2 regions of the Lederbergia sp. B243.17 genome follow, and region 2 is predicted to be linked to the other one. Evidence: riboswitches for the same ligand, from Rfam matches in the RefSeq annotation. Region 2 holds a riboswitch; the other holds the start of a gene.
What was found. A riboswitch is a leader RNA that binds a small molecule or an ion and turns the genes downstream of it on or off. The one in region 2 is predicted to bind FMN.

Region 1 (14,976 bases), on a different contig from region 2:
AAGCATGCGGCAGGGCGCTTACCGAGGAAGCGAAGAAAGAGAAACTGCATGACATGCGGTATGAGGGCAGTGCCCGCAGATCACAGACCTATAATAAAACAATCATCGATAAGATCTGGAATTTCTTTTCATCTGTGAAAGTCGGAATCTGGCTGATTGTGATTACGCTGATCGCCTCGGCACTCGGCACTGTTTTTCCACAACAGACTTTCATTCCGCAGAACGTCGATCCGGCAGATTTTTATGGAGATAAATACGGCACCTTGGGAAAAATCTATTATTTGCTCGGCTTTGAGAACTTATACAGTTCCTGGTGGTATTTATTGATGATCGCCTCGATCGGTGTTTCACTTGTTATCTGCAGTTTGGACAGAGTCGTGCCGTTGTACCGCGCATTGAAGAACCAGCGCATTACCCGCGTCGAAGGCTTCCTGAAGCGCCAGCGTGTGTTTAACCGTGCGCCGGCCGGCGGTGACGATAAACAGGATTTTGCAACCATTAAGGAGCGGCTTGCCGCAAGACGGTACAAAATCCGCGAGGAAAATGGCAATATCCTTGCTGAGAAAGGCCGATTTTCCCGATGGGGCCCGTATGTCAATCATATCGGCCTGATCATTTTCCTGATCGGCGGCATGCTCCGCTTCGTACCAGGAATGTATGTCGATGATGTCATCTTCCTCCGTGAAGGAGAAACGAAGATCATTCCGGGCACTCATAAAGAATATGCGCTCGAAAACAAAAAATTCACGATGGAACTATACGATAAGGAAAAGGATAAGGAAGTGTATAACGAAGCGCTTGAAAGAGTCGGGAACGTTGTGAAGAACTTCCAGTCCGATGTAGTCCTTTATCGCCGTGAGAAGGGCGAAGCCATCGGGGACGATGACAAGCTTGTCAAAGAAAAAGAAGCGGAAATCCGAGTGAATGAGCCGCTGAAATTCGATTCATTCGCCTTGTATCAGACTGATTACCGGCTGAATGAGCTGAAATCGATGACGTTTGATTTAATGCGGAAAAAAGATGGAACATCCGCCGGCCAAATCACAATCGACCTATACGATCCAAAGGACGAGTATAAGCTCGACAACGGTTACAAGGTCCAGCTGCTCGGCTACTACCCTGACTTTGACGGCTTTGCCGATAATGGGGAGCCGCAGACGAAAACGACGCAGCCGAAAAATCCGGCCTTCGTGTTCAACATGATTTCACCTGAGCATCCGGACGGCGAGAGAAGTTTTACTGCAATCCAGCAGACCGTCGAACCGCTCGGCGAGACCGAATATAAAATGACCTTTGCCGGAGTCGACACCATGAATACAACGATCCTGACCGTAAGAAAAGACCTGACACTCTGGGTTCTGGCACTCGGAGGGGCGATTTTCATGATCGGGGTCATTCAGGGCTCTTACTGGAACCACCGGAGAATCTGGCTGCAGAAAGTGAACGGCGAACTTCTCATCGCCGGCCATACGAATAAAAACTGGCATGGCCTTAAAAATGAGATTGCCCATATCGTGAAAGATACAGCCATTCCTCTGCCGATCGACCAGCAAGACAAAAAAGACAATAAGGACAAAGGCGAAGAAAGTGGGAATACAGATGACGGAGTTAGTTAAACTTAGCGGTAATTTATTGTTCGTTACTTTTATCCTGTATTTGATCGCAACGCTGTTTTTCGGCGGAGGGATCCGTGATAAAAGAGGCCGCGAAAAAAATTCGAAAGTCAATTCTTGGTCGAAAATCGCCATTACTCTGACGATTGCCGGCTTCATCTCACAGCTTGGCTACTTCGTGCTTCGCTGGATCGCTGCCGGGCATGCCCCTGTCAGCAATATGTTTGAATTTACAACGTTTTTCGGCATGATGCTCGTTGGAGCGTTCATACTAATCTTCTTTATCTATAAATTGAACGTGCTCGGATTATTCGCATTGCCATTCGCGCTGCTGATGATCGCCTATGCGAGCATGTTCCCTAAGGACGTCAACCCGCTCATTCCATCGCTGAAGAGCTATTGGCTGCACATCCACGTAACAACCGTTGCAGCGGGACAAGCGATCCTCGCGATCAGTTTCGTTGCAGGGCTTATCTACTTGCTGAAAGTCGTCGATACGAGAGCAAGCGACAAACGAGCCATCTGGCTTGAAGTCATTATGTACAGCTTAGTTGTGACGCTCGGGTTCATCCTGTTCACCTCCGCATTTTCGGCTGCAGGTTATAAAGCCGAATTCAACTGGGTTGATGACGAAGGTGCTCAGAAAGTGGCGAATTATGCGATGCCTGCATTGGTCGGCCCTCATGAAGGGGAGCTGCTGACATCCGGCAAGATGGAGCCGCTCATCAATATGCCGGGATTGATCAACGCACAGAGACTGAATACGGTCATCTGGTCACTGATCACTGGCTCCGTTCTTTACTTGCTAATCAGGCTGGTTACCCGCAGGCGCATCAGCACGCTGCTGCAGCCGCTAGTGAAAAGGGTCAACCTGGATATGGTCGATGAAATCGGCTACCGCTCTGTTCTGATCGGTTTCCCGGTCTTCACACTGGGAGGCCTGATCTTCGCGATGATCTGGGCGCAGATCGCTTGGACAAGATTCTGGGGCTGGGATCCGAAAGAGGTATGGGCGCTCATTACATTCCTGTTCTATGCCGCGTTCCTGCATTTGCGGCTTTCACAGGGCTGGCATGGCGAGAAATCAGCCTGGCTTGCTGTGATCGGTGTCGCCATCATCGTCTTTAACCTAGTAGGCGTCAACCTGGTCATTGCCGGACTGCACTCATACGCATGATCCAGAAGAATCGATAATGGAAAAACGGAAGAAGAGCCCTCACTTTGTAGTGCGGGCCTTTTTCCTATAAAATAAGGATAAGTAAGTTCGATGTGAAGAAGGGGGAAGTTGAATGGATAAAGATGTGAAGATTTTAGTTGTGGATGACGAGGACCGGATTCGCCGGCTGCTAAAAATGTATATGGAAAGAGAGAATTATTTCATAGAGGAAGCTGAAGATGGGGAAGAGGCGCTTCGTCTTGCCTTGCAAAATGATTACGATTGCATCTTGCTTGACTTAATGATGCCAGGGAAAGATGGAATCGAGGTATGCAAGGAGCTGCGCGAAGAAAAGGCGACGCCTGTCATCATGCTGACAGCGAAAGGCGAAGAGGCAAACAGGGTGCAAGGATTTGAAGTCGGAGCCGATGACTATATCGTTAAGCCGTTCAGCCCGCGCGAAGTGGTCCTGCGGGTAAAGGCGCTTCTGCGGAGAACATCCCAGTCCACCTATTTGCAAAACGATACGACTGCCCGTGACATCATCGTCTATCCGCATCTATCAATTGATAATGATGCCCACCGGGTAACGGCTGATGGCAAAGAAGTCAATTTGACGCCGAAGGAATATGAATTGCTCCATTTCCTCGCAAAATCGCCTGATAAAGTGTTCGACCGCGAACATTTGCTGAAGGAGGTCTGGCATTACGAGTTTTTCGGCGATCTCCGCACAGTTGATACACATGTAAAGAGATTGCGTGAGAAATTGAACAGAGTATCCGAAGAAGCTGCCGGGATGATTGTGACCGTATGGGGTGTCGGGTACAAGTTTGAAGCTGGTAATGAATGAGGCTTTGGCGCAGTGTTGTAGGCAAACTATGGATGACGATCCTTGCGCTCGTTTCCTTCGTGCTGATCATCTTGACGATTCTCCTGCTCGAGTTCTTCGAGAACTACAATGTCGGCCAAATTGAACTGGGATTGACCGAGCAAGCGAAGAAAATATCAAGCATCATTGAAGCACATCCTCATGATGATATGGGTGAAAAGCTCGTCTTTGAAATGATCGAGGCACCGGTCGAATTGGCAGTTGCCTATGATAAAGATCACTTCGTCTTTTCAGCAGATGACACTGAGGGTTCCGTCCCGCGTGAGTTTTTTCTGAATGATCATGACCTCTCATCTGTTTTTACGAAAAGGGAAACGGTGAAAAAGGAATTGTCCATCTCGGAGCTGCCGAGAGAGACGACTCGATTTGACAACTTCATCATCGCGGGCGTGCCTTTAACCCTTGACGACGGGAGAGAAGGGGCTGTCTATGTTTATCAGTCACTGGATGTGCTGAAGCATACGTCACAGAAGACGACGAAGCTCATATTGCTGGCGGCAGGGATTGCAATTGTACTGACAACGGTATTTGCTTTCTTCCTATCGACGCGGATTACCGCCCCGCTCCGAAAGATGAAAGAGGCCGCATTTGAAATGTCAAAGGGGAAATTCGATACGCGCATCCCGTCCCTCAGCCATGATGAGATCGGGGAGCTGGCGATCGCCTTCAATCAGATGGGCAAGCGGCTGAAATTCAATATGAATGTGCTGAGCCAGGAAAAGGAACAGCTCTCCAGCATTTTAAGCAGCATGGCTGACGGCGTAATGACATTCAGCAGTGACGGCTCGATCCTGATTACGAATCCGCCGGCAGAGTGGTTTTTGCAGCAGTGGCACTATGAGGCGGGCGATAATCAAGGGTCGATCCCGCCAGAGCTTGCAGAACTCTTAAAGCAGGCAGTTTCGACTGAACAGGAACAGACGGGGGAATTGACGCTTCAAGGCCGGTATTACGTGATGATCGTCAGCCCGCTTTACACGCTTAACCAGCAAAGCGTCCGCGGCGCGGTGACCGTTTTGAGGGACATGACGGAGGAGCGAAGACTTGATAAGCTGCGCGTCGACTTCGTTTCCAATGTTTCCCATGAACTAAGAACACCGATCGCCATGCTGCAAGGATACAGTGAAGCGATCATCGACGACATCGCTGGAACCGAGGAAGAGAAAAAGGAAATCGCAAAAATTATATATGACGAATCGCTTAGAATTGGCAGGCTTGTCAATGAACTGCTTGACCTCGCCAGGATGGAAGCCGGTCATATCTCACTTCACAGCGAAGAGATCCAGATGGAGCCTTTCGTCCAGCGGATCATCAACAAATTCCAGGGACTAGCCCGGGACAGTGAAGTGACACTGCAAGGCAATTTCACAGGTGAAGGGATAATTCTGTCGATTGACCCGGACAAGATCGAACAGGTACTGACCAATTTGATCGACAACGCCATCCGCCATACCGATAAAAATGGCGAAATCATCGTCGGGATGAACAAGCAAGAAAGCGGAGTAGCGATTTATGTTGAGGACGACGGATCAGGCATTCCGGAAGATGACCTTCCATTTGTCTTTGAACGTTTTTACAAAGCGGACAAAGCCAGAACACGCGGAAGATCCGGCACTGGCTTGGGACTCGCGATTGCCAAAAACATCGTCGATGCTCACAACGGCCACATATCCGTCAAAAGCAAACTCGGCCAAGGCACCACCTTCACCATCCTCCTCCCCCGACTTTGAATAATATGTTGAACAATGACGCTAAATCTTGTTCCATGAGGAACATAGAAAAGCGGAGGGGGCTTGCCCAGCTGCGACAAGCACAAGACGGGCAGGAAAGAAGGCGCTTTTTGCCTTCATTCCTGCTTGGCTTGTGACCTCGAGCAGCTAGCCCCCGAAGCTGGCCAAGGAAAAGCGGAGGGCGGCCGATTAGGGGCGACAAGCATAAGACGAGAAAGGAAAAGGTGCTTTCCAACCTTTCTCCTTTCTTGGCTTATGACCTCGAGCCCCTGCCGCCCGCAGCTGGCCAAGGAAAAGCGGAGGGCGGCTGGCCTTAGGAAAGATGGCACGTCCGGAGTCATTCGATTCTGTGCAAAGAAATTATTTTTAAAAAAAGGGAGCTGTCACGGAAAATCAGTTTAGTACTGACTTTCTGGACAGCTTTTTCCTTTTTCTTGCTGTTTTGCTGTGGATACGGCTGAAGAGCTGCCACTTTCAAATATAGATACGTGAAGAAACCCGTTTGCTATTTTTTTGGTATCAAAGAGTCGGATAGGCACGTGAAAATCTCCGTTAGCCAATTTTTCCAGTGTCAAAGAGTCGGATAGGCACCTGAAGAAACCCGTATGCCAATTTTTCCGGTGTCAAAGATCCGGATAGACACGTGAAAAAACCCGTATGCCAATTTTTTAGGTTCCAAAGTGCGGACAGGGATGTTCGAACGGGAAGAACCAGAACTGGGTAACGGTTTTGCATTATTAGAAAGGAGCGATCAGGAAAATTCGTTTTAGTGTATTTCTGGGCATCCCTTATATAACCTGTTCTTTCCCATTACATAAAATGACTCATTGCCTGTTAGGAGGCTTTATGGGAAAATCAGTGTAAACCAAGATAGCGTGAGAGTTTTTTTAGTTTTTCGATTAACGAATCATTTTTTCGTTTATTTGTAACTTTTTTGCCGCAAAACCGACTAATATGTAGACGGGGAGGGGAATGGATGGACTCCGTTTTTCGTGATTTATACATGAAATACCACCAGGACTTGTACCAATTCCTATTTTATATGGTAAAGAACAAAGAGGAGACCGAGGATTTGGTCCAGGATGTGTACGTTCGGGTAATGAAATCTTACAGCCGATTCGAAGGGAAGAGTACCGAAAAGACATGGCTGTTTTCGATTGCGAAAAACGTCGCAATCGATCATTTCCGCAAGCAAAGAAGCTGGAAGGAAAAGCTTTATGATAAATTCGACTGGGACCGCCAGGAGATCAGAGACCACTCACCGCTGCCGGATGAGGAAGCGATGCAGAACGAGGAAGTCCGCCAGTTGTATGAATGTCTGGAGCTGTGCAATACAAATCAGAAGCTCGTGCTCGTCATGAGATATTTGAATGGGTTTTCGATTTCTGAAACATCCGAAGCACTAGGCTGGAGTGAAAGCAAAGTGAAGACGACCCAGCATCGCGCATTAAAGGCACTGAAAGAAAAGATGGATGCACAGAGGGAGAAAGAGGGTGAGAAGCGTGCCTCAGTATGATGAAGAGCAAGAGTTGATAAAGTTGCTGAAGAAACTGCCGAGGATAGAAGACAGCCGAAGCATCGAGGAGGTATACCGGGGGATCCGGCCGGAGAGGAAGAGGAGGAATGGGTGGCATATTGCTGTCCCTGCGTTCACTCTTCTCGCTGCTGCCTCTTTATTTCTCATCATGTTCTTTTCCCAGCCGCCTGATGCAGAACAGGATGTGGCCACCCTTCACCACGCAGCGAAGAGAGAGATGCCGAAAGAAGAAGCGAAAAGCATGGCAGATGCAGCACCGGACAATTCTGTTGCCGTTAAAAATAAAGAGGAAAAGCCAGAGGATACAAAAGAGCCAGCCGGCATGCTGGGCGTCGCACAAAAGCCGGAAACAACCGCTATTTACCGGGCCGGTATGTCCTCTGGACAGCTTGTCACACTAGGGGTCATAACTGGGGATGCGATTGTACTGCCAGTTTCGATGGTCGTGCCTGATGAAAAAATGGGATGGATTGATGCCTATAAAGAAGCGGCTGTGAATGTCGTCCGCAATCATCCGGAATTTTCCGATCCTACTCCTCTTCTCGAATCATTGAAGGAAGAAGAGGGCAAACTCGATGTAGTGATTGACCCAGAGCACCAGGAATATTTCTCCCGGAACCAAAAGCTCATTTTGCCGATGCTCGGCTATATGCTGAAAGGCAAGGGCATCGGAATGGTCGAATTCAAGGATGAGGAAGGAAATCCAGTCGAGCTTGGCGATTATGGGATCAAGCCCGATCCCATCCAGGATGAGCTCCGTAAGGCATACTACAGCTATACACCTCCTGGCAGCGAAGTGGCATACCTGATTCCTGCAGACCTGCCATCTGAAAGCCTGAAGGAGGCTGTAGCCTCAATGAAAGTGCCGCCGAATGATTTTTACAAATCCGTTATCTCGGATGAGATCGGTGTGGAAGTCGAAGAGAGGGAGAATGAAGCAATTCTCCAGTTCAATGAGGAATTGAACTTAGCCGAGACAGATGAGATAAACAGCATGCGGTTGATTGAAGGACTTCTCTTGACTGCACGCGAATTCGGTTACAGGCAAGTAAAATTCGATAATATTAAACCAGAAAATTGGGGCCCTTTTAATTTTGAAAAACCGGTTGATGTACCGGAAGCTCCGAACGAAATTGCTTTCAAATGAAACAAGAAAAAAACCGTCTCGGCCCGTTATGGGTCAGACGGTTTTTTTATGACATGCATATATAAACGGAAAATGCCAAACATAAAGAGTGGCAGCAAAAAAAGCGGTTCTTCCTTGGGACATCCTGTCATAGGATGGAAACATCCACAACGAACGGGAGGATTGAACATGAAAACGATCGAAAAAACAGTTTTACTTCTTCTGTTTCTATTACTATGCAGCGCTTTTAGCCGATTCCCGGTTGTTCTGGCGGAGGAACCAATGGTTGAAGAAACAGGGGACTGGACGTTTCCTGCGGATGGCATCATCTCGGATGTATTTTCGTCTAGGAATGGCACCCATAAAGGGCTTGATATTGCCGGAGATCATGATGCACCGGTTCTTGCCGTCGCATCTGGTATCGTCACAAAGGCGTATACCTCACCTACATATGGAAATGTCGTTATGATCCGCCATGCGAATGATTATGAGACCGTGTACGCTCACTTACATACATTGGAGCTGCAAGAGGGTATGGATGTTGCTAAAGGCGAGAAAGTTGGCACGATGGGAAGCACCGGACAATCTACCGGTACCCATCTTCATTTTGAAATTCACCAGGGTGGATGGACAATCGAAAAAGACAATGCCATTGATCCGTTCCTTGTGTTTGGGACAAGGGAGATCGGCTATGGAGTCGCCTCCATGGAGCCGGCAATCGGCGGAGCGATCGAAACAGCGGGTGCCGTACTTTCCGATCCGCTTCAAGCTGACGCCTATGAGGAGAGCACATTGTATAAGGCATCTTCGATTTACGGTTATCTGGAGACGGAAAAGAGGCAGCCTATGCAAAAAGAATTGACGTATATCGTGCAAAATGGGGACACACTTTGGTCCATCGCCCGCCATTATCAGATAAGCCTAGAGACACTCCAATCGGTGAATAATCTCGAATCCGACCTGATTCTCGTGTCTCAGGAACTGAGCATTCCGGCATCGCCAAATTAATTTCTTTTCATATGAGCGCAAATATAGTATAATGACGTTGAAAATAAAATAACGATTCATCTTCGGGGCGGGGTGAAATTCCCCACCGGCGGTAATGCGGCATATTCATGCTGTTAGCCCGCGAGCCTTCAGGGGCAGGATTTGGTGCGATTCCAAAGCCGACAGTACAGTCTGGATGGGAGAAGATGAAGGTCGCCCGCATTTCAAATGGCAGGATTTGAATTGCTTGTTTAGGTTGCCTGGATATTCTCCCTCAAAGATTCTGATCTTTGGGGGTTTTTGATGTCTGGGACCAGCAAGTGGGTGCCTTTCTTCAACATGGGGTGAATCTCTAAGGAGAGAGGAAAATGAAAAAGTTAAATGTAAGAGCGTATGTTGTAATCGGGATGCTGAGCAGTCTGGCTTTCATATTGATGCTCATCAAGTTCCCGCTGCCAATGATTCCGCCATTTCTAAAGGTGGACTTCAGCGACATTCCTGCACTGATTGCTGCCTTCTTATTCGGTCCGGTCGCTGCTATTCTCGTTGAATTGTTCAAAAATGTGCTCGACTACTTGGCAAGCGGCAGTGAGACAGGAATTCCAATTGGGCATTTCTCCAACTTTGTTGCCGGACTCTTGTTCGTTTTGCCTGCCTATTTTGTGTTCAAGCGTCTGGATACTAGAAAGGGATTGGTTTTTTCCCTGATTTCCGGCACGATAATCATGGCTGTATTCATGAGCATTTTAAATTACTTTGTCATCTTCCCGGCTTATACGAGATTTGTTGGATGGGATCCGATGACGTCAGCGGACCTGAGACAATTTGTCGTCGCTGCCATCCTGCCGTTCAATTTGGCGAAAGGAATCATCGTCACGGTCATCTACATGCTGATCCACAGCAAGATGCATGTATGGTTAGCTAAGCAATCCTCAATCCGGAACGTATAAATCAAAGGAGCTGCCGCAGAAAATCTGCCGCAGCTCCTTTTTATGTAGGTAGAAAACGGGAAAAACACAGAATGACCTCGCGCCAAAACGATAAAAATGCCGGAACCACCAAGGTTCCGGCATGTTCACTTCTCTTTATTCATGCTTTAACGGGTCACCGTCAAACGATTCATCCGCCACTTTGATAGAATCGGTCGGACACCCCTCAAACGCATCCATCATATCATCCTCGAGAATTTCAGGGACTTCCTCTGTCCCCTGGTTGTCATCGAGGATCACATAGGCGATTCCTTCGTCGTCGTAGTCGTAAATATCAGGTGCGGCTGCTCCGCAAGCCCCGCAGGCAATGCATGTATCTTTATCTACTATCGTGAATTTCGGCATGATCCATCCTCCCGATCCCCTCCCCATTATTGCTGGGGCAGTGAACTTTTTCAACACAATACTGTTTGCATCCAACATTATTGTAATCCTGTTTATCAAACATTTCAACGCTTTTCCCCTGTCACTCAATTGTATGCGGTGTCATAAAAAATGGCTCGATCCGGAATTAGGTTTCTTAAAACCGCTTTGCAAAATTTGACGGCAATAGTCGAAAGGGCAGATTCATGATAAAATTGAATGAAGAGCTTTAGCAATGAAAAGTTCGGAAGCGCGGCATCTAACAGGAAAGGAAGGGATGTATATGACCTATCTGCAGTCCGTTCTTATGCAATGTCTTGAGCAAACTGCCGGCGAACGGACGGTTTATTCAACATTCCATCTGCTGACAGGGAAAAAGTCATCCCAAACAATCCAGGACGCGCATTTATTTGAGTTGACGACTTATTTCAAAACGATGCCAAGACTAAAACGATATGAATTTGACAATCTTTTAAAAGAGATGGGAACAGCGGGATACATAACTCTGGACGGGGATTATGCCTATCCTCAAAGGCATCAGCAGCCAAACCGTCCGGAGAGACTTCCCTATCTTGACGGATGGGCATTTCAGGATACCGCACTCGTTTTCTGGAAAAGACTGACGCTCCTTATCCAGGCTGTCTCCCATATTGCTTACGGGCAGAATCGGTATTATCCGATCCAGAGAGACCAGGAAGTGGTCCGGTGGGTAAAACAATTCCTGACTTCCTTGAAAGGCGGGAAAACGTCCCTAGCACCGGGACTGCTAGAAGAATTGGAAAAAATCTTCAAAAGCGGATTCCCGGAGGACCCTGGCCTCATCACAGCCCGGCTCAGCGGCTATGAGGTGATCGGGCTTACGGAAAAACAGGCTGCTCTCCGGCTTGGCTATGAAGAAACAGAATACCATTTCCGATTTCTACATGGACTTCATTATACAATTGGCCGCATCACAAGCAGCCCGGATGAGTTTCCGCTTCTGCACCAGCTTCTTTTGGGAATTCATCAGCACTTTCCGTTTACCCAATCAACACTGAGGACTTACGAGTTGTTGAAAAGGAACCGGTCCGTCGAGGAAATCGCCAAAATGAGAAGGTTGAAAAAAAGTACGATTGAAGACCATATTATCGAGATCGCTTTAATTGATCCGGAATTCTCTGCGGAGCCGTTTGTTGATCCGGCGCTCAGTGCAGCGATCCGGAAAGCGGCAACCGAATTGGGGCAGAAGAAGCTGAAGCCGATCAAGGATTTTGTTGGACAGGCTTCGTATTTTCAAATCCGCCTCGTTCTGGCAAAGATGGGTGAGTGGCAATGAACATAATGCAATCATTAAAAACATATTTTGGCTATGACCGATTCCGGCCTGGGCAGGAGGAGATCATCCGGTCCGTGCTGGACAAAAAGGACACAATCGCCTTGCTTCCGACCGGGACAGGGAAGTCCCTCTGTTATCAGCTGCCGGCGTATGTACAGGAAGGGACGGTTCTCGTTATTTCGCCGCTCATCTCTTTGATGCAGGATCAGATTGAAGGGTTGCGGATGAACGGAGAAAAAAGGGCTGTGGCTCTGAACTCTTTCCTCGATCCGCAAACACGGAGATCGATCCTTGAATCATTGCCGAGCTACCGGTTTATTTACGTATCGCCGGAAATACTCGGCTGGGATTATCTAGTAGAGCAGTTGAAAAAAGTACACATCTCCCTATTTGTGATTGACGAGGCTCATTGTATTTCCCAGTGGGGCCATGATTTCCGTCCTGACTATTTGAACCTCGGAAAGATCCGGCGGGAGCTTGGAAATCCGACGGCACTTGCGCTGACCGCGACAGCAAGCGCGGATGTAAGGAAGGACATTGCGAGCCAGCTGCTGCTTGAGGAACCGGCTGAGTTCATCTTTTCCGTTGATCGGCCAAACATCTCCCTCATCGTCGAAGAGGTTACTCATCAACAAGAGAAAAAACAAAGGCTGGCTGAGCTTGTCAACTACTTGCAGAAACCGGGGATCGTTTATTTTTCCAGCAAAAAAATGGCCGAGGAGATGGCGGAGTTTCTCCAGCAAAATGGCGTCGAAGGCGTCTCGGCGTATCATGGAGGAATGGACCAGGAACAGCGGATTTTGATCCAGCAGCAATATTTATACGGACAATTGCAAGTGATTTGTGCTACAAGTGCTTTTGGAATGGGTATTAATAAAAATGACATCCGCTTTGTTATCCATTTCCATCTGCCGGCGCAGGCCGAATCGTATATCCAGGAAATCGGCAGGGCAGGAAGGGATCAAAAACCAAGCACGGCTATCCTTCTCTATTGCCGGGGAGATGAACAGCTGCCTGCCCAGTTTCTCGAGTATGAGCTGCCGGATAATCGGCAGATCCTGAACTATTTTGAGCAAAGGGAAAAACTGGCGAAGAGCGATTTGATGGAGGCTCTCGGGCTTACGGATGTCCAGTTTCGTTTTCTCGAACATTACGGAGCAAATAGCGAAGGTCATGAGGATCCTGTTCAGTATGCAATTGACGTAAAAGACAGGCGGATGCGGCATAAATGGCTAAAGCTGAACGAGATGAAACAATGGATTTTGGCGCAAGGGTGCAGAAGAGAAGGGATGCTTGCCCTATTTGGTGAACAGCCTGCCGGAAATAACGGGAAGTGCTGTGACCGATGCGGCATATCGTTGGACGCCTACCGGCAAGAGAACAGCCAAGCCGTTGCGCAAGCAGGCTGTTCCTGGGAAAAGACTTTGGAGAAGCTCCTGCTACCGGGAGGACGCCTATGAGCCGGATGAAACAGGCGGATCTGGCCAAGATGATGTCGGGTCCGGAGCTGACAAAGCAATTATATCTATCTCAATTGATTTTGGCTTTTCTCGCGCTGCTGCTTGGCTTTTTCTTCTTTGACAGCTTTGGTTCGTTTGCCGCCCTATGGAAATTTCAGGCCGGCCCTGTTCTTCTAGGGCTGTTGTTTGGAGCGGCGGTTGCCGGCATCGACATAATCCTGATGAACAGGCTGCCGAAACGATTTTATGATGACGGCGGCATCAACGAGAAAATTTTTCGAGGGATGCCCGTCTGGAAAATTGCCCTGACCGCCATTTTGGTCGCCGCAGCTGAAGAAATCCTGTTCCGCGGCGTCATACAGACGAAATTTGGACTGTTCTGGGCTTGTATCATTTTTGCAGCGGTACATGTCCGGTATTGGAGTCATTGGTATCTGGCGGTAAATGTGACCATTCTCAGTTTTTTCATTGGCTGGGTTTATGAATGGTCCGGGGAGCTGCTGCTGCCGGTGATCGCCATGCATTTTGCCATCGATTTTTTGCTTGGTGTCTATTTGCGTTTGGATAACAGGGACAAGGAAGGGAAACGACAATGCGAACAGAAAAACAGCAATTGAAAAATAGGGATCCGCTGATGGAAGAATCAAAAGATGAGCAGCGGCCGATGACAAGGGTCGAACTGCACGGGAAAAAGTACAAGAAACGGAAGCAGGATAACAGCGAAGACGAAAAAGATAAGAAAAAGAAAAAGTCTCTATCGGTTCCGTTCGTTCTGCTCGTCATCATTCTGATACTGCCTATCACCGTTTCACTGGTAGCTAAAGGCGCCAAAACAAAGTCGGATCCCGACCATACTTCTGGAGAACGTGTATTGGTCGACTCGAACCATGGCTTGGCGGGAGTTGCCGCAACTGTTGAACAACCAAAGGATGACGAAGCAAAAGCAGAATCACCTAAAGATGAAAAAAACTCACCATCTGGCAAGACTGAGCAAGTAAAGGAAGAGCAACAAGCTGCTAAGCCGGTACAAACTGAACCGGAACAAACCAAACCGGAAAAGTCAGAGTCCGATGAGTCTCAGTCTCAGCAGGAGCAGGAAGCCGGGAACACGGTTTATCACACGGTTCAGCCGGGTGAAACGCTTTACCGGATTGCGATGAACTACTATCAGTCGAAGGATGGCGTGGAAACGATCCGAGCGGCCAATGGGCTGAACGGCAATGATATTCATGTCGGCCAAAAGCTCGTTATTCCAAAATGATTCTCCGTCATTTTCCTGTCTTCTAGGACATACAGTAGTACAGAAGACAGGAGGAAGGCTTGATGGGTAAACCGACCGTTCAGTTTGATGAGCATACGGATGAAGCGACGAAAACAATGGTCCTCGCTTTGGTCAAGAAAAAATCAAAGCTGACGAAGATGGAGAACATCCACTTTCTGATCACGGCCTCAGTCTGGATTTTCGCTTTTGTCTGCCTTTTTGGTGTAAGAAAAATGGCAGCGGTGGAGGAAGGTGCACCGTTTGCAGAGCTGCTAATGAAATCCGTTCAAGAGCCGCTCGTGCAGCTCGCTTTTCTCGTCGGGGCATTCCTCATCGGCGCGATGAAAATCACCTTCGAACGCAAGGAGAAAGCAGATACAGAATACCATGGCCTCCGTGCGGAAATCATTGACCGGAGCAAGGATCTATGGAAGGACAAGGCATGGGAGGACCGCCATCTTCTCTATGAAAAAATGAAAAAGGACTTTGACATCAATTTGTACCACGAAAGTAAGTAGCACTTAATAATATTATGTTAACAAAAGTCGGG
Region 2 (14,976 bases):
TCCCGCAATATGATTATGTTCTCCTGCTTTCGCATGATCACGAGGCGGATGCGGATCTTCCGATCAAGGAACTGGAATACAGAAATGAAAATGCCGCTGCTATATCCTCATATGTAAACGCAACCGTAGAAATGGAATCGGACTGCGGACATCCTGTTATGTATGCGCCGCTAAAAGGACGACAGGGCGTATATGGCGTACTTCAGGTCCGCTCCTACGGCAGCTCGCAGATCAACCGGAGCAGGCTGGAGTTCATCCGGCTGCTGGCGTATACGGCGGGCAGTGCGCTTGAAAACGCGAAACTCTACCAGCAGGCGAGAAAGATGAATGAGGATCTTCGTCTGATCAATGAGACATCCCATCACTTGAACCTGTCGGCCAGCTTGGATGAGACCGTCGATTATTTACAGGAGCTGATCAGCAAATCCTTCCAATCTTCATCGATCGGCTTCGTTTTAATTGAAGGCGCACAAGTTAAGGTGCTGAAAGGAAGCTGCAACTTTTTTCAAAAAGAAGAAGGTGCAGAGCTTATCGCTGCCCTGCTTCCCAAGCTGAGAAGGGAAAGGGAAGCGCTGTTCGTCGGAGATACGGCGAATCGTGAAGAGCTTCATCTAACCTCCTTCGGTACGCTGATGGCGGTGCCGATGGTCGCGGAGGACGAGCTGAAGGGCATGGTCATCGCACTGGGTGTGGATTCTTACAGCTTTACATTTGAGATGTTCAAGCTGTTTCAGTCTCTCATTAATCGCTCGACGCTCGCCATTACAAATCTGCTCCTTAGAGAAAAGCTGGAGAAGATGGTCATTACAGACCATTTGACAAAACTGTACGCGAGAAGTTATCTGAACAGCGTGATTGAAACATCCATGAGGAAAGACAGAGAAGGCAGTCTCATCATGATCGATCTGGATGATTTTAAGAGGGTGAACGATACATACGGCCATCAGACAGGCGATGATGTGTTGATCCAGGTAGCAAAGATAATCAAAAGCAATTTGCGTTCGACAGATGTCGGGGCGAGATGGGGAGGGGAGGAACTGGCCGTTTACTTGCCGGGAGTGCCGATCGAATATGCGGTGCAGGTGGCAAAGCGGCTTCGTGAAAATGTGGCGGAGAATACAGAGCCGGCTGTAACCGTCTCCTGCGGTATTTCCAATTGGTTCTGCGGGCAGGAGGATGAGTTGAAGTTTCTTGTCCACCGTGCAGACGCCGCCTTGTATGAAGCGAAAAACTCGGGGAAAAACCAGATTATCGTTAATGCCTGTGAAGTAACCATATAAGATAACAAAAGCGGAGTGCGCCGTTCGTACTCCGCTTCTTCTATGAAAACAGCCGCGTGTTTACACGCGGCTGTTTTCATGGATCTATAGATGGCTCACCAATGTGTCTGCGAATTTTTCCAGATAGGCCCGGTCGGTATCGTCGAATCTGGCCTTTTCCGGGCTGTCGATGTCGAGAACTCCATAAAGCTGTCCATCCACAACTAACGGGATAACGATTTCCGATTGAGAAGCGGCATCACAGGCGATATGGCCAGGAAACGCCATTACGTCCTCCACTACAATCGTTCCGCGATTTTTAGCAGCGGTTCCGCAAACCCCCTTGCCAAACGGAATGCGGACACATGCCGGGAGCCCCTGGAACGGCCCGAGCACGAGTTCGTCTTCCTTGGCCAAATAAAAGCCTACCCAATTGATTCGGTCAAGAAATTGATTGAGCAAAGCAGAAGCATTGCTCAAGTTGGCAATCTGGTCACTTTCTCCTTCGAGGAGCGCGTCCAATTGCTTAATGACCATCTCATAGTTTTTTTCACGGCTTTCACCGTATGTTTTCGCTGTAAACATAGCTCCCACCCTTTCTTTTTGCAAAAAGTGATAAATATCTTGGATTTCCGCATGCTTCTCGGAATAAGTGTCGATTTGTTTATGCAGGGAAATTGCCAGCGTTGCAGAAAGTCTCCTTATAAAGAGTATCGTTTTTGAAACTATCTTATTATTAGCATAATTCATAAGGCGCTTAAAGTCATTTTACAGCAAAAGGAGGAATCTTCATATGAAACAGCTTAGCACGCGAGAAAAGATCATGGAAGCAGCAATCGGATTGTTCACAGCGAAAGGGTACGACGGCACGACCATCCGTGATATCGCGACAGCCGCAAATATAAATTCAGCGAATATATCCTATTACTTTGATGGAAAAAAAGGCCTGCTTGAGGCATGCCTAGTCTCATTTTTTGAGCCTTATTTGCGGCTGCTGGAGGAGGAGCTGGATCAGCTTGACGCCGATGGGCCGGAAGTCTGCCTTGAGCGTGCATTGCGCGGGATTCTGCACTATCAGAGCAGCCGGCATCTGCTGACGCGTTTTGTGTGGCGGGAAGTGACCATTGACAGCCAGACGACGCGGGAGATCACCTCTTCCTATCTGATGAAAGAGCGGTACTTTTTCAAAAAGCTGCTCGGCATGCTCGTAAAAGATCAGCGGACTGCACTTCACCTCGGCATCCTCATTATCCAGTTGAAAGGGATGTTGGTCATGCCCTATTTAAACAGCCAATATGCAGGGAAGGTTTGGGGGATTTTGCCGCAGGACAGCTACTTTGCCGAGCGGTATTTCCAGACAATCCATGAATGGCTCGGAACAATCATGTCCAAAGGGTTCAGAGAGGAACTCCGCGTGCCAACTGCGTAATCCGGAAATCGTATCCCAAACGAGCAAAATCGATAGGTTTTCACACGTCTCGGACATGAATCAACCGTCCGGGACGTTTTTTATGAAAAAAATGCTTTTACTAGTCAAAAATTGTCGGTCTCATGGTATCATAGAAGAATATAACTGTAAAAATATCACTTTTACATAGAAAAGGGATCCAAAAAGTTTGGAGGAGACGATTTGACGGGTGTTTTCCGGTTTTGTGTGCTCCGGCCTTTTTGGCTTCCTTTGAAGCAGAGCTGAATGATGTGATGGAACAGGGGGCTTACAATGAAATACGGTGTTGAGATTGTCATTGCCGCAATTGTGTTGCTGCTGGTTGCGTTTGCGGCAGGCTACATAACCCGAAAAAAGTATTATAAAGAGATCGACCGGCTTGAGTCCCGGAAGCTGGATTTGATGCATCGGCCCGTCGCGGAAGAGCTGGGCAAGATGAAAAAGCTGAACATGACCGGGCAAACAGAGGAGATGTTTGAGCGTTGGCGCCAAACTTGGGATGATATTATCACAACGGATCTTCCTAATATCGATGAACGGCTTTTTGACGGCGAGGAATATACTGATAAATACCGGTTCAAAAAAGCAAAAGAGACTTTTTATAAGATTGAAGCCTCCCTTGAACATATCGAAGGGCAAATCACAAAAATTCTGGGTGAGCTGTCTGAGCTGATTGGCAGCGAAGAGCAGAACCGGAGTGATATGGAAACGCTGGCTGAGAAATATAAGCAAGCGAGGAAGAACCTGTTGGCCCACAGGCATTCGTACGGGGTTGCGGCGGACACGCTGGAATCGCTCCTGAATGCTGCAGGCGAAAAGATGGCCGAGTATGATGCGATGACCACAGAAGGCAATTATCTGGAGGCGCGCCAGGTCGTCCTTGAACTGAAGGCTGAGGTTGAAGGACTGGAGTCTAAAATGGCGGCTGTCCCTGATTTGCTTGTTGAATGCCACTCCGGCATCCCATCCCAAAAAAGCGAGCTTCAGGAAGGGTACGCAGAAATGCTTGAAGAGGGTTATGTTCTCAGCCATCTCCAAGTTGAGAAACAGTTGGAGGACTTGGATGAAGGGCTTGCGATTTGCATTCAATTCATCGAACATGCCGAAGTTGAATCGGCCTCGGCTGCTATCGAAGAAATGAAGGAAAAAATTGATTCGCTTTATGAACTGCTGGAGAAAGAAGTGTATGCCAAACATTATTTGCTTCAGGAGAATGAGAAGACTGGATTTATCCTGAGCAAGCTGAGAGGGATAAGCGATGAAATCTTGCAGGAGACGGAAATGATCCGGCATACATATGAGCTGCCTCCGGAAGAAATTGAACAACCGAAGGCGATTGAAAAAAGTCTGTCTCAGCTGCTGAAGCGGCATGAACTGCTTACGATGAAAATTGGTGAGGAACAATCCGCATTTTCCATGCTGAGCGAAGAACTGCAATATATTGAGACCCAGTTGAAAGAGCTGCAGGAAAAGCAAAGTGAGTATTCGGAGAGGCTGCAAAATCTGCGCAAAGACGAGCTTGAGGCGCGCGATCAAGTGGCAGGACTCCAACGTACAATCAAGGCGGTGATCCGGGAAGTGAAGCAGAGCCGTATGCCTGGTATGCCAAGCGGATTCGAGTCGCTGTTTGAAAAGGCGGAGGAACAGATTGAACAAGTGAACGGCAGCTTGCAAGCCAAGCCGCTGAACATGAGTACAGTCAAAAGCCGTCTGCATGACGCCCAAGATTCAGTCGAGCACCTTTATGAAAAAACCGTGGAGCATATTGAAGACGCCCGCTTTGCGGAAATGGTCATTCAGTATGGCAACCGATATCGCGGAAAAGATCCGGAGCTGCGGGCAAGCCTCGAAAGGGCTGAGCAGTCCTTCCGGAATTGTGAATACAAGCTCGCATTGGAACAGGCCGGCACTGCTGTTGAACAGGCAGAGCCAGGTGCAATCAAGCGGATTGAAGAATGGATGAAAGAAGAAGTTCATATATAGGAAAACGGGCAGCCTCTTCCAAACTGGAAGGGCTGCCCGTTTTTTAGTCTTTCTTATCGCCTGCCACGAAAAATGAGCATCCAGAGAAAGCCGATTAGGCCGCCGGCAACTGCAGGTAAAATCCAACCTACGCCTTCTGCCAATAGTGGAAGAAAAGACAGCTTATCAAATAGCCAGCCTCCCCACGAAAGTTCGGTTTTGTTCAGGCCATCGGCAATACTGACAATGGCTGACCCGACCAATGCCCCGGTCAAAATAGCCCGCGAGCGGATAAAAGGGTAGAATAGCGACAGAATAATAAGCACGATTCCCGGCGGATACAAGACAACCAGTACAGGCATCGATATTTTGATCAGGCTCGTCAGTCCGTTCACTGCAATAGCGCCGCTGAATACAGCGAGTACTATGACGAATGCCTTGTATGAGATCCGCGGAACAAGCTTGTTCAAAAATTGGGCGGTCGCAGAGAGCAAGCCGATCGAAGTTGTGAGACAGGCAAAGGTGATCGCTAATGCCAGGATCACCGCTCCGCCTGCACCGTAAAGCACCCGAGCAGCGTCTGCAAGCACGGCCCCGCCATTTTCCTGAATACCTATAGATTCGGTGCTTGTTGCCCCTACCCACGCAAGGGAGAAGTAAACAAGCGCCAATCCCGCAGCTGCAATCAGGCCAGCCTTAAAGGTGAGAACAGTCAGCGACCTCCCTTCAGCAAGTCCCATATCCTTGATGGACGACGCGACAATCATGCCAAAGACTAGGGCACCAATCGTATCCATCGTCAAATAGCCTTCAACAAAACCGGCAAAGAAAGGCGCGGCATAGGACGCATGCGGCGACTGAAGGCTTCCGAGCGGTGTGATAAAACTCTTTGCAACGAGAATGCCAATGATGATCAATAGTGCAGGTGTCAAGATTTTGCCGATTCGATCGACAAGCTTTGACGGGTTCAAAGAAAGCCAAGCTGAAAGTGCAAAATACAGCACCGAGTAGATTCCGAGCGGGAGCGAACTTTTCGCCCATTCACCCGGAAGGAAGGGCAGTGCCCCGACTTCAAAGGCAACGGTCCCGGTCCGGGGGATGCCAAAAAACGGGCCGATCGTCAAATAGAGAGCGAGTGTAAAAATGACTCCGAATAAAGGGTTTACCCGGCTTGAAAGTGTCTGAAGATCACCATCTGCACGGGAAACAGCTAAAATCCCGAGGAGAGGCAGGCCGACGCCTGTGATCAAAAATCCGGTTATGGCCGGCCAAAAATTCGTTCCGGCCTGCTGTCCCAAAAAAGGCGGGAAGATTAGATTGCCTGCACCGAAGAAGAGGGCAAACAACATTAGCCCGATAAAAAGCAGGCTGTTTTTTTCACTTGTCTGATTTTTCATGAGGTACCTCCATCAACTTCTTACATAAGTCCGAAATTATCTTAACATATTAAACGGGATCTATGATATGATTTACAATTGGCAAGAGATTCAAAATAGAAGGTGTGTAAATTGATCTATTTCGACAATAGTGCAACAACCAGGCCGTACAAAGAGGTGCTGGATGCTTTTATAAAAGTAAATACAGACTACTATGCCAATCCTTCCTCGCTCCATAACTTCGGAGGAGAAGCTGAGCATTTAATCACCCGGGCACGGGAGCAGATCGCCGGCATTATCGGCTGTGAGCCGGGTGAGATCATTTTCACCTCAGGCGGTACGGAAGGAAACAACATGGCGATCAAAGGCAGCGCGCTGCTGCGAAAGGATCGCGGCCTGCATATCATCACGACCGCAGTCGAGCATCCGGCTGTCAGAGAGACATGCGGACAGCTTGAAGCGCTTGGTTTTGAAATCAGCTACATTCCGGTTGATGAGCAAGGGCTTGTCTCTTTGGCGGCAATTGAAGCTGCTATTCGGAAAGACACAGTCCTTGTCTCGGTTATCCATGTGAATAACGAGGTGGGGAGTGTACAGCCTATCGAAGAGATCGGAAGGATGCTCAAGGCGCATCCAAATGTCCTTTTCCATGTGGATCATGTTCAGGGGGCAGGGAAACTTCCGCTCGATCTGAAAAAGGCGGGAATTGATTTTTGCACGTTTTCCGGCCACAAGATCCATGGACTGAAAGGAACGGGCTTTTTGTATATGCGGAACGGAATCCGCATTATGCCGCTTATGGCAGGCGGAGGCCAGGAAAGCGGGAAGAGAAGCGGCACAGAGAATACCGGGGGGATTGTTGCCTTGGCGAAAGCGGTCAGGTTGGAAGAACAGAACCGGAGGACGCAACTGACCGGAATGAAGGCGATCAAGGATTATCTTGTCCGTGAGCTGAAGGAGATCGACGGTGTTACAATTCACACGCCAGCTGCAAACTCAGCCCCTCACATCGTCTGTTTTTCAGTAGCGGGGCAGAAAGGCGAAGTGTTGGTCCATGCGCTGGAGGAAGAGGGAGTAATCGTATCGACGACAAGTGCGTGTTCTTCGAAACAGAATGCACCAGCATCAACCTTGCAGGCGATGGGCGTACAGGAGCAGGAAGCACGAGGCGCGATCCGTATTTCGCTCGGCTATGGGAACACGATGGAAGAGGCCGAGAAGATGATGGAGGCGCTCAGGGGAATTTTACAAAGACTAAAAAGGGTAACGAGGCGAAGAGGATGAATTATGATAGAATTTTGATCCGCTACGGCGAAATGTCGCTAAAAGGAAAAAACCGCAAGCATTTTGTTACGAAGCTGAAAAAGAATATAAAGTTCATATTGCGTGATTTTGAAGGTGTGAAGGTTGAATCGCAGTGGGACAGGATGTATGTTGTCCTGAATGGAGAGCCAGCGGATGAGGTGATTTCCGCGATGAAAAACGTGTTCGGCATCCAATCGTTCAGCCCGGCAATCAAAACGAAAAAGGACATCGAGGAAATCAGGAAAGCGGCACTGCACATCATTTCTCAGGCACATAAAAAGGGCGGCACATTCAAGGTCTCTGCAAGACGGGCGGATAAGACATTTGAATACGATACAAACGGCCTGAATCATGCGGTCGGCGCCCATATCCTGCTCAATACAGAGGACATCAAGGTCGATGTGAGAAATCCGGACATCAACCTGATCGTGGAGGTCCGCCACGAGGCTGCATATGTTTCAGGAGAGGTTATCCAGGGGGCAGGAGGGTTCCCGGCAGGTTCATCGGGAAAAGCGATGCTGATGCTTTCGGGCGGAATCGACAGCCCGGTTGCCGGTTATCTGATGATGAAGCGCGGGGTTGGCCTCGAAGCTGTCCATTTCCACAGCCCTCCTTTTACAAGTGAAAGGGCAAAGCAAAAGGCGCTCGACTTGGCGATGAAGCTTGCTCAATATAGCGGCAGCATCAAAGTCCACCTCGTTCCTTTTACAGCGATCCAGGAAAAGATTCATGAAGTGATTCCTGAAGGGTATTCCATGACAGCAACAAGAAGAATGATGCTGAAAATAACGGATGCCATCCGTGAAAAACGCGAGGGATTGGCCATCGTAACGGGCGAAAGTCTTGGCCAGGTGGCGAGCCAGACGATGGACAGTATGTTTGCAATCAATGATGTTACGTCTACGCCGATGCTGCGTCCGCTCATCGCAATGGACAAACTTGAAATCATTAAAATCGCCGAAGAAATCGACACAATGGAAATTTCCAATCGTCCGTATGAGGACTGCTGCACCATCTTTACACCGCCGGCTCCTAAAACGAAGCCGAAGAAGGACAAAATGATTGCGATGGAAAGCAAATTTGATTGGACAGAGCTGTTAAAAGAAGCTCTGGAAGGCGTTGAAACGATTCAAATCAGCGCAAGAAGGCGTGAACAGGAAGAACTGAGCGACCTGTTCTGACGGCATGGCAAAATTGCCTTGTCCGTGGAACAATTACCAGCACGGATAGTGAATGAACGCATGTGGTTCCGCACACTCTATTGTTACAAGGAGGTGGAAATCACATGGCAAGCAACAACAGTAATCAACTACTAGTTCCTGGCGCAGAGCGGGCTCTTGAGCAAATGAAAGTTGAGATTGCTTCAGAATTCGGTGTTAATCTTGGCGCAGAAACTACTTCCCGTGCTAATGGTTCAGTCGGCGGAGAAATCACAAAGCGCCTAGTATCTATGGCCCAGCAACAAATCGGCGGCCGTCAATAACTTTAAATGAATAAAATGGCTAGAGGAAGCGGTAGTTGCCGCTTCCTCTTTACTTTCGCACCAAAAAGTTTTTCAATATTTATATCATTTTGTATAATGGGAGAAACGAGCTGAAGGAGGAGACGACATGAAACGTGAAGATTTGCTTGCCCCTGAACAGTACAACATCGTGAACGAAATGGAAAAACATGCGAAAGACCAAGAGAAACTCGCGATCATCTGGGAAGATGAGCAGGGAGAGAAAAAGCAATGTACATACGAGCAGCTGTTGCGCAGCGCCTGCAAGATCGGCAATGTTTTTAAAGAGGAGGGGCTTGATAAGGGGGATACCGTTCTTGTCATGCTGCCGCGTCTGATTGAAGCATATGAGGTATATACGGCTGCCTTGAAGCTCGGTTTGGTCGTCATTCCAAGTTCTGAAATGCTTAAGCCGCACGACTTGCAATACAGAATCAGCCATGGCGATGTCAAAGGGGTCATTTGCCATGCACCGTGTCTTGATCAATTTGACGGTGTTGAAAACATGGAAGGCGTTCGCAAGTTTGTCATCGGCGGGGAAAGAGACGGCTGGCTTCCGCTGAATGCCCTGATGGAAACGGCATCGGCTGATTTGGAGACAGCACAAACACTTCAGTCAGACACCGCTTTTTTATCCTATACGTCCGGGACGACTGGCAATCCAAAAGGGGTTGTCCATACCCATGGCTGGGGGTATGCCCATCTGCGAACAGCCGCGGCGAACTGGCTTTGCATCCGGGAAAGCGATATTGTTTGGGCGACTGCAGCTCCAGGCTGGCAAAAATGGATTTGGAGCCCTTTCCTATCTGTGCTCGGGACGGGGGCAACCGGTTTTGTTTACAATGGGAAATTCAATGCACAGAAATATTTGGAGTTATTGGAGCGTTATCAGGTAAACGTTCTATGCTGCACGCCGACAGAGTACCGGCTGATGGCGAAGGAGGAACGTCTTGGTGATTATGATCTATCGGGATTGCACAGTGCGGTGTCTGCGGGTGAGCCGCTGAACCGGGAAGTGATCGATACCTTTAAAAAGTTGTTTGACCTTAGTGTCAGAGATGGATATGGCCAGACAGAAAATACGCTTCTTGTCGGGATTACAAAGGAGATGGAGCTGAAGCCCGGGTCGATGGGCAAGCCAACGCCCGGCAACCGTGTCGAAATCATTGATGAACAAGGAAATCCCTGTGCTGCAGGAGAGGTCGGTGACATTGCCGTCCATAAGGACACACCGGCCCTTTTCAAACAGTATTACAAGGATCCGGAGCGGACAGCGATCCAGTTTCGCGGAGAGTATTATGTGACGGGGGACAGGGCGAGGAAGGATGAGGATGGTTATTTCTGGTTTGAAGGGCGGAGCGATGATATTATCATCAGCTCGGGATATACTATCGGCCCGTTCGAGGTTGAGGATGCTCTCGTCAAGCATCCGGCTGTCCAGGAATGTGCCGTTGTGGCAAGCCCCGATCCAGAGAGGGGCAGTGTCGTCAAGGCTTTCGTAGTTTTACGCCCTGAAGCATTCGAAGATCGGGAAGGGCTTGTCAAAAAGCTGCAGGATCACGTGAAGGAAATGACCGCCCCCTATAAATATCCGCGGAAAATCGAATTCGTCGATGAACTGCCGAAAACCATTTCAGGCAAGATCAGGCGGGTGGAGCTGCGCAAAATGGAGACGGGCCAAACTCAGCTGTAAAGAGGGGTGCAGATGAAAACAATCATTTCAAACGGGACCATTTATACGATGGAAAATGCAGGGGTGCGCGTAGAGGCAGTTGTCACAGAAGACGATCAAATTATTGCCTGCGGGTCTGCATCCGAAATGGAAAAACAGTTTGCAGGAGAAATTGAGGAAAGGATCGATTTGCAGGGGAGGACGATGTTTCCGGGATTTGTGGACAGTCACATGCATCTTGTCGGACACGGTGAATCCTTGCTGACTTTGTCACTCTCTAAAATGAAATCAAAAGACGAGCTTCTTGAAGCTGTAAGGAAGCAGGCGGAGATTATACCAGCCGGCGAATGGATCATCGGAGAAGGCTGGAATGAGAACGCATGGCCGGATTCATCTCCGCCGTCTGCCGTGGAACTGGACAAGGCAGCTCCTGCTCACCCTGTTATGCTAAAGCGCGTCTGCCGGCATGCGATCACGGTCAACACAAGAGCGCTCACTCTTGCAGGTATTACAGAAAGTACACAAAGCCCTCACGGTGGTGTAATCAGTCGTGATGCAAAAGGAAAGCTGGACGGCATTCTGAAGGATGAGGCCCAAAATCTGATTTATGAGCGGATGCCGCCAAAAGACGATACATATGTGGCAAGAGCCCTTGAAACGGCAATCCGAAGCTGTTGGAGCCTCGGGCTGACAGGCGGCCATACGGAAGACCTCAGCTATTATGGGAGCTGCCGGCAAGTGATCGATGCCTTTTCCCATGTAGTGGAGGAGAAGGGGCTCCCATTCCGGGCTCATCTGCTTATCCATCATAAAGTCCTTGATGACTGGGAGAAAGAAAGTCCGGAACACCGCCGCGGCACGAGCATGCTTGAATTCGGCGCTGTGAAAGTGTTCGTTGATGGTTCCCTTGGCAGCAGAACAGCGCTTCTAAGCAGGCCGTATGCCGATGACCCGTCTACATCGGGGCTAGCTGTTCATTCACAGGTAGAACTGAAGGCGATTGTTGTAAAAGCGAGGAGCAAGGGGATGGCGGTTGCCGCCCATTTAATAGGCGATCTCGCATTTGAGCGCTTCCTTGATGTGATTGAAGAACATCCGCCTCCAGCAGGGGAGCGGGACCGGCTGATCCATGGACAGATCCTCCGGCCTGAGCTGATTGAAAGGGCTGAAAGGCTGCCGGTTGTCGTCGATATCCAGCCTGCCTTCGTCCTATCCGACTTTCCTTGGGTAATCGACCGGATCGGCAAGGAAAAAATGACAGATAACTATGCTTGGAAAACGATGCTTGGAGCGGGACTGCACTGTGCAGGAGGATCGGATGCCCCGATTGAATCGGCAGATCCGCTTCTCGGCATCTATGCGGCTGTCACAAGAAAGAGGCAGGAAGATGGCGCCGTTTATATGCCGGAACAACGTCTTTCCATGTTCGAAGCCATCTCGCTTTATACGACAGGAAGCGCCTATGCGTCCGGCCACGAGCACGACAGGGGCATGATCAAGCCGGGCTTCACGGCTGATTTTACTGTTCTCAGTCATGATCCTTTTCAAATTAGGGAAGATGAGATCCTTCATGCATATCCCGTAATGGTCATCGTTGGCAGCAAAGTCGTCTACCAACATGACAGGATAACAACATAAAATAACTGTCAAATAAAAACCTGGCCCTGTCCCTTTAGCGGAAGAAAAGTGATTGAATGTTTCTTCCGCTTTCCTTTATAATGGACTAATATTTCGAGAATCTAAATAATAGGGGTAGTGCCATCATGGATACAAATGAAAAAGAAGGATTGTTTTTTGCTTTTTCGGCTTATTTGCTTTGGGGGATATTGCCGATCTATTGGAAGCTGCTCGGACATGTGCCGTCAGGAGAAGTACTGATGAACCGGATTTTTTGGTCATTCTTTTTCATGCTGCTGCTGCTCGCCGTGACCCGGAAGTTCCATCAATTCACGGGGAGCCTGAGACGGTTAAAAGAGCAGCCGAAGCAAGGTGCAGCCTTATTGCTTGCGTCGGTCCTGATCAGCCTGAATTGGTTTTTATTTATCTGGGCTGTCAACATGGAGAAGATGGTCGAGACGAGTCTCGGGTATTATATGAACCCGCTTGTCAGCGTCGTACTTGGCGTGGTCGTACTCAAAGAAAAGTTGGCCGCCGCCCAAATCTGGTCATTTTTGCTGGCCCTTGTCGGAGTTGGGATCATGACAGCGTCCTACGGTCAGTTTCCGTGGATTGCCTTCGGTCTTGCTTTTTCATTCGGGCTTTACGGCCTTGTGAAAAAAATGGTTCAAGTAGACTCTTCGGTAGGTCTCGCGCTTGAAACGATGGCGATCATGCCGGTTGCCCTTTTGTATATGGCAGTCCTCTTTTTCAAGAATGACAGTTCATTATTTTCCGGCTCGGCTGCTACGGATCTGGGGCTTATGGCATCCGGTGTTGTCACAGCTATCCCGCTGCTGTTTTTTGCAAAGGGAGTGCGCCATCTGCCTCTGAATGTGATGGGTTTCATGCAATATATTGCGCCTACCCTTATGCTCATTCTTGGTGTCTTTTTCTACCATGAGCCATTCAGCGGTGAGCAGCTCCTCGCTTTTGCTTTCATTTGGACTGCGCTGGCCATTTATACTTTTACCGCTTTTCGAAACAAACGGAAGCGGCTTTCGCAAGATAAAGTGAAGCTTAAGACGAAGGAATTGCACTAAGAACTCCTTATGTCGTGAAACGTACCCGGTGTTTGATCGTTGACAATTGTCCGGGCATTTTGCCATAATGAACGTACAATCGAATCAGGAATCCTTCGGGGCCGGGTGAAATTCCCGACCGGCGGTGATGAACTTTGTTCTAAGTCCGTGACCCGTATGCCTTATGGTTTGCGGTGGATCTGGTGAGAATCCGGAGCCGACAGTTAAAGTCTGGATGGGAGAAGGAGAATTGCGTTTTAAAGACGAACTTTTAAACGTTTATTTCGTGATGAGAATAATGATTTTATGCGGAAGCTTTGGTTACATCTGAGGCTTTCAGCTTGGCCGTGCCGGAAATGATTTGGCATCGGTGCAGTCATTTATCTTTCCAGCCCCGTACTTAATTGTGCGGGGCTTTGTTTGTTACTTAGGGAATAAATGAACGGGGAGGCATGCTTATTGCTTGCGGAAGATTATATGAAGATGGCCCTTCAGCTTGCTGAGGGTGTGGAGGGACAAACATCTCCAAACCCGCCCGTAGGCGCTGTCGTTGTCAAGAACGGCCGGATTCTCGGCTTTGGTGCTCACCTGGAAGCGGGAACGGCCCACGCGGAAGTCACTGCAATCAAGATGGCCGGGAAGGAAGCGGAAGGTGCAGACTTGTATGTTACGCTGGAACCATGCTCCCATACCGGAAAAACGCCGCCTTGCGCCGAACTGGTCATTGCATCTCGGCTGAAAAACGTGTGGGTGGCATGCCAAGATCCGAATCCGCTCGTCGCAGGCCGCGGAATCCAAGCGATCCGCCGGGCGGGCATCCATGTGGAGACAGGTATGTGTGAACAGGAAGCCCATAAATTGTATGAACCTTTTTTCCATTATATTCAATCAAAAACCCCCTATGTAACGATCAAATCTGCCGTGACGGCAGACGGAAAGACTGCGGCCTTTACCGGCTCAAGCAAATGGATTACGAGCAGCGAGGCTCTCTTTGATGTCCATAAAATGCGGCATCGGCATGACGCTATACTCGTCGGAATCCATACGATACTCCAAGATAACTCCCTTCTAACCACCAGATTGCCCCTAGGTGGAAAAAATCCCATTCGAATTGTGCTGGATACGCATTTGCGTATTCCGGAAAATGCAAATGTGCTGACCGATTCATCGGCCAGGACAATGATCGTCTGTGGGAAAAACGCATCCACAGAAAAGGAAAAAAGACTAAGGCAAAATAAGATCGAAATCCTCCGCCAGAAGACCGAGAGAATTGAACTGCGCCCGCTGCTTGAGGAGCTTGGTTCGCTTGGCATTATGACTCTGTTTGTTGAAGGGGGAGCCGAAGTGAACGCTTCTTTTTTGAAGGAGCATGCTTTCAATCGCCTCGTTTTGTACATTGCGCCAAAGATTATCGGAGGAAGGACCGCTCCTGGTCCTGTCGGCGGCGAAGGAATCGAAGAGATGGCCGATGCGTTTTTGCTCGATTTCATTGATGTTGAAAAAATCGGCCCGGATCTGAAGGTAACAGCGAAGCCTAAAAAGGAGCGTGAAGTTTGATTGTTTACTGGAATCATAGAGGAAATCGGCACGGTCGAAAAAATCGTGAAAGGCGCACAATCGCTGACGCTTACCATTGTGGCAGAACAAATCCTTGAAGACATGCGGACAGGAGACAGTATTGCGGTGAACGGTGTCTGCTTGACAGTGACCGGATTCACTGCCGGCCGTTTCAGCGCCGACGTGATGCCGGAAACCTTTCGTGGGACCTCGCTTGCT

Region 1: linked by a shared signal. The riboswitch ahead of AC0TWI_RS19170 (ECF transporter S component) and the one ahead of ribD (bifunctional diaminohydroxyphosphoribosylaminopyrimidine deaminase/5-amino-6-(5-phosphoribosylamino)uracil reductase RibD) in region 2 are both predicted to bind FMN.

Annotation. Positions count from the first base shown of each region.
Region 1 covers NZ_JBWBKF010000091.1:27,388-42,363, forward strand. Annotated here, with positions in the region: gene resB (cytochrome c biogenesis protein ResB) at 1-1,616, shown strand, start outside; gene ccsB (c-type cytochrome biogenesis protein CcsB) at 1,600-2,790, shown strand; gene AC0TWI_RS19145 (response regulator) at 2,903-3,619, shown strand; gene AC0TWI_RS19150 (ATP-binding protein) at 3,616-5,388, shown strand; gene sigX (RNA polymerase sigma factor SigX) at 6,365-6,904, shown strand; gene AC0TWI_RS19160 (hypothetical protein) at 6,882-8,072, shown strand; gene AC0TWI_RS19165 (peptidoglycan DD-metalloendopeptidase family protein) at 8,241-9,059, shown strand; FMN riboswitch at 9,114-9,250, shown strand; gene AC0TWI_RS19170 (ECF transporter S component) at 9,407-9,988, shown strand; gene AC0TWI_RS19175 (ferredoxin) at 10,124-10,372, opposite strand; gene AC0TWI_RS19180 (YpbB family protein) at 10,626-11,705, shown strand; gene AC0TWI_RS19185 (RecQ family ATP-dependent DNA helicase) at 11,702-13,165, shown strand; gene AC0TWI_RS19190 (CPBP family intramembrane glutamic endopeptidase) at 13,162-13,782, shown strand; gene AC0TWI_RS19195 (LysM peptidoglycan-binding domain-containing protein) at 13,758-14,426, shown strand; gene AC0TWI_RS19200 (DUF2663 family protein) at 14,489-14,944, shown strand.
Region 2 covers NZ_JBWBKF010000097.1:234,979-249,954, reverse strand. Annotated here, with positions in the region: gene AC0TWI_RS21405 (sensor domain-containing diguanylate cyclase) at 1-1,280, shown strand, start outside; gene AC0TWI_RS21400 (GAF domain-containing protein) at 1,365-1,844, opposite strand; gene refZ (forespore capture DNA-binding protein RefZ) at 2,053-2,688, shown strand; gene ezrA (septation ring formation regulator EzrA) at 2,980-4,689, shown strand; gene brnQ (branched-chain amino acid transport system II carrier protein) at 4,743-6,065, opposite strand; gene AC0TWI_RS21380 (cysteine desulfurase family protein) at 6,177-7,328, shown strand; gene thiI (tRNA uracil 4-sulfurtransferase ThiI) at 7,325-8,530, shown strand; gene AC0TWI_RS21370 (alpha/beta-type small acid-soluble spore protein) at 8,635-8,832, shown strand; gene mbcS (acyl-CoA synthetase MbcS) at 8,960-10,543, shown strand; gene AC0TWI_RS21360 (amidohydrolase) at 10,556-12,160, shown strand; gene rarD (EamA family transporter RarD) at 12,286-13,221, shown strand; FMN riboswitch at 13,309-13,451, shown strand; gene ribD (bifunctional diaminohydroxyphosphoribosylaminopyrimidine deaminase/5-amino-6-(5-phosphoribosylamino)uracil reductase RibD) at 13,660-14,757, shown strand; gene ribE (riboflavin synthase) at 14,758-14,976, shown strand, end outside.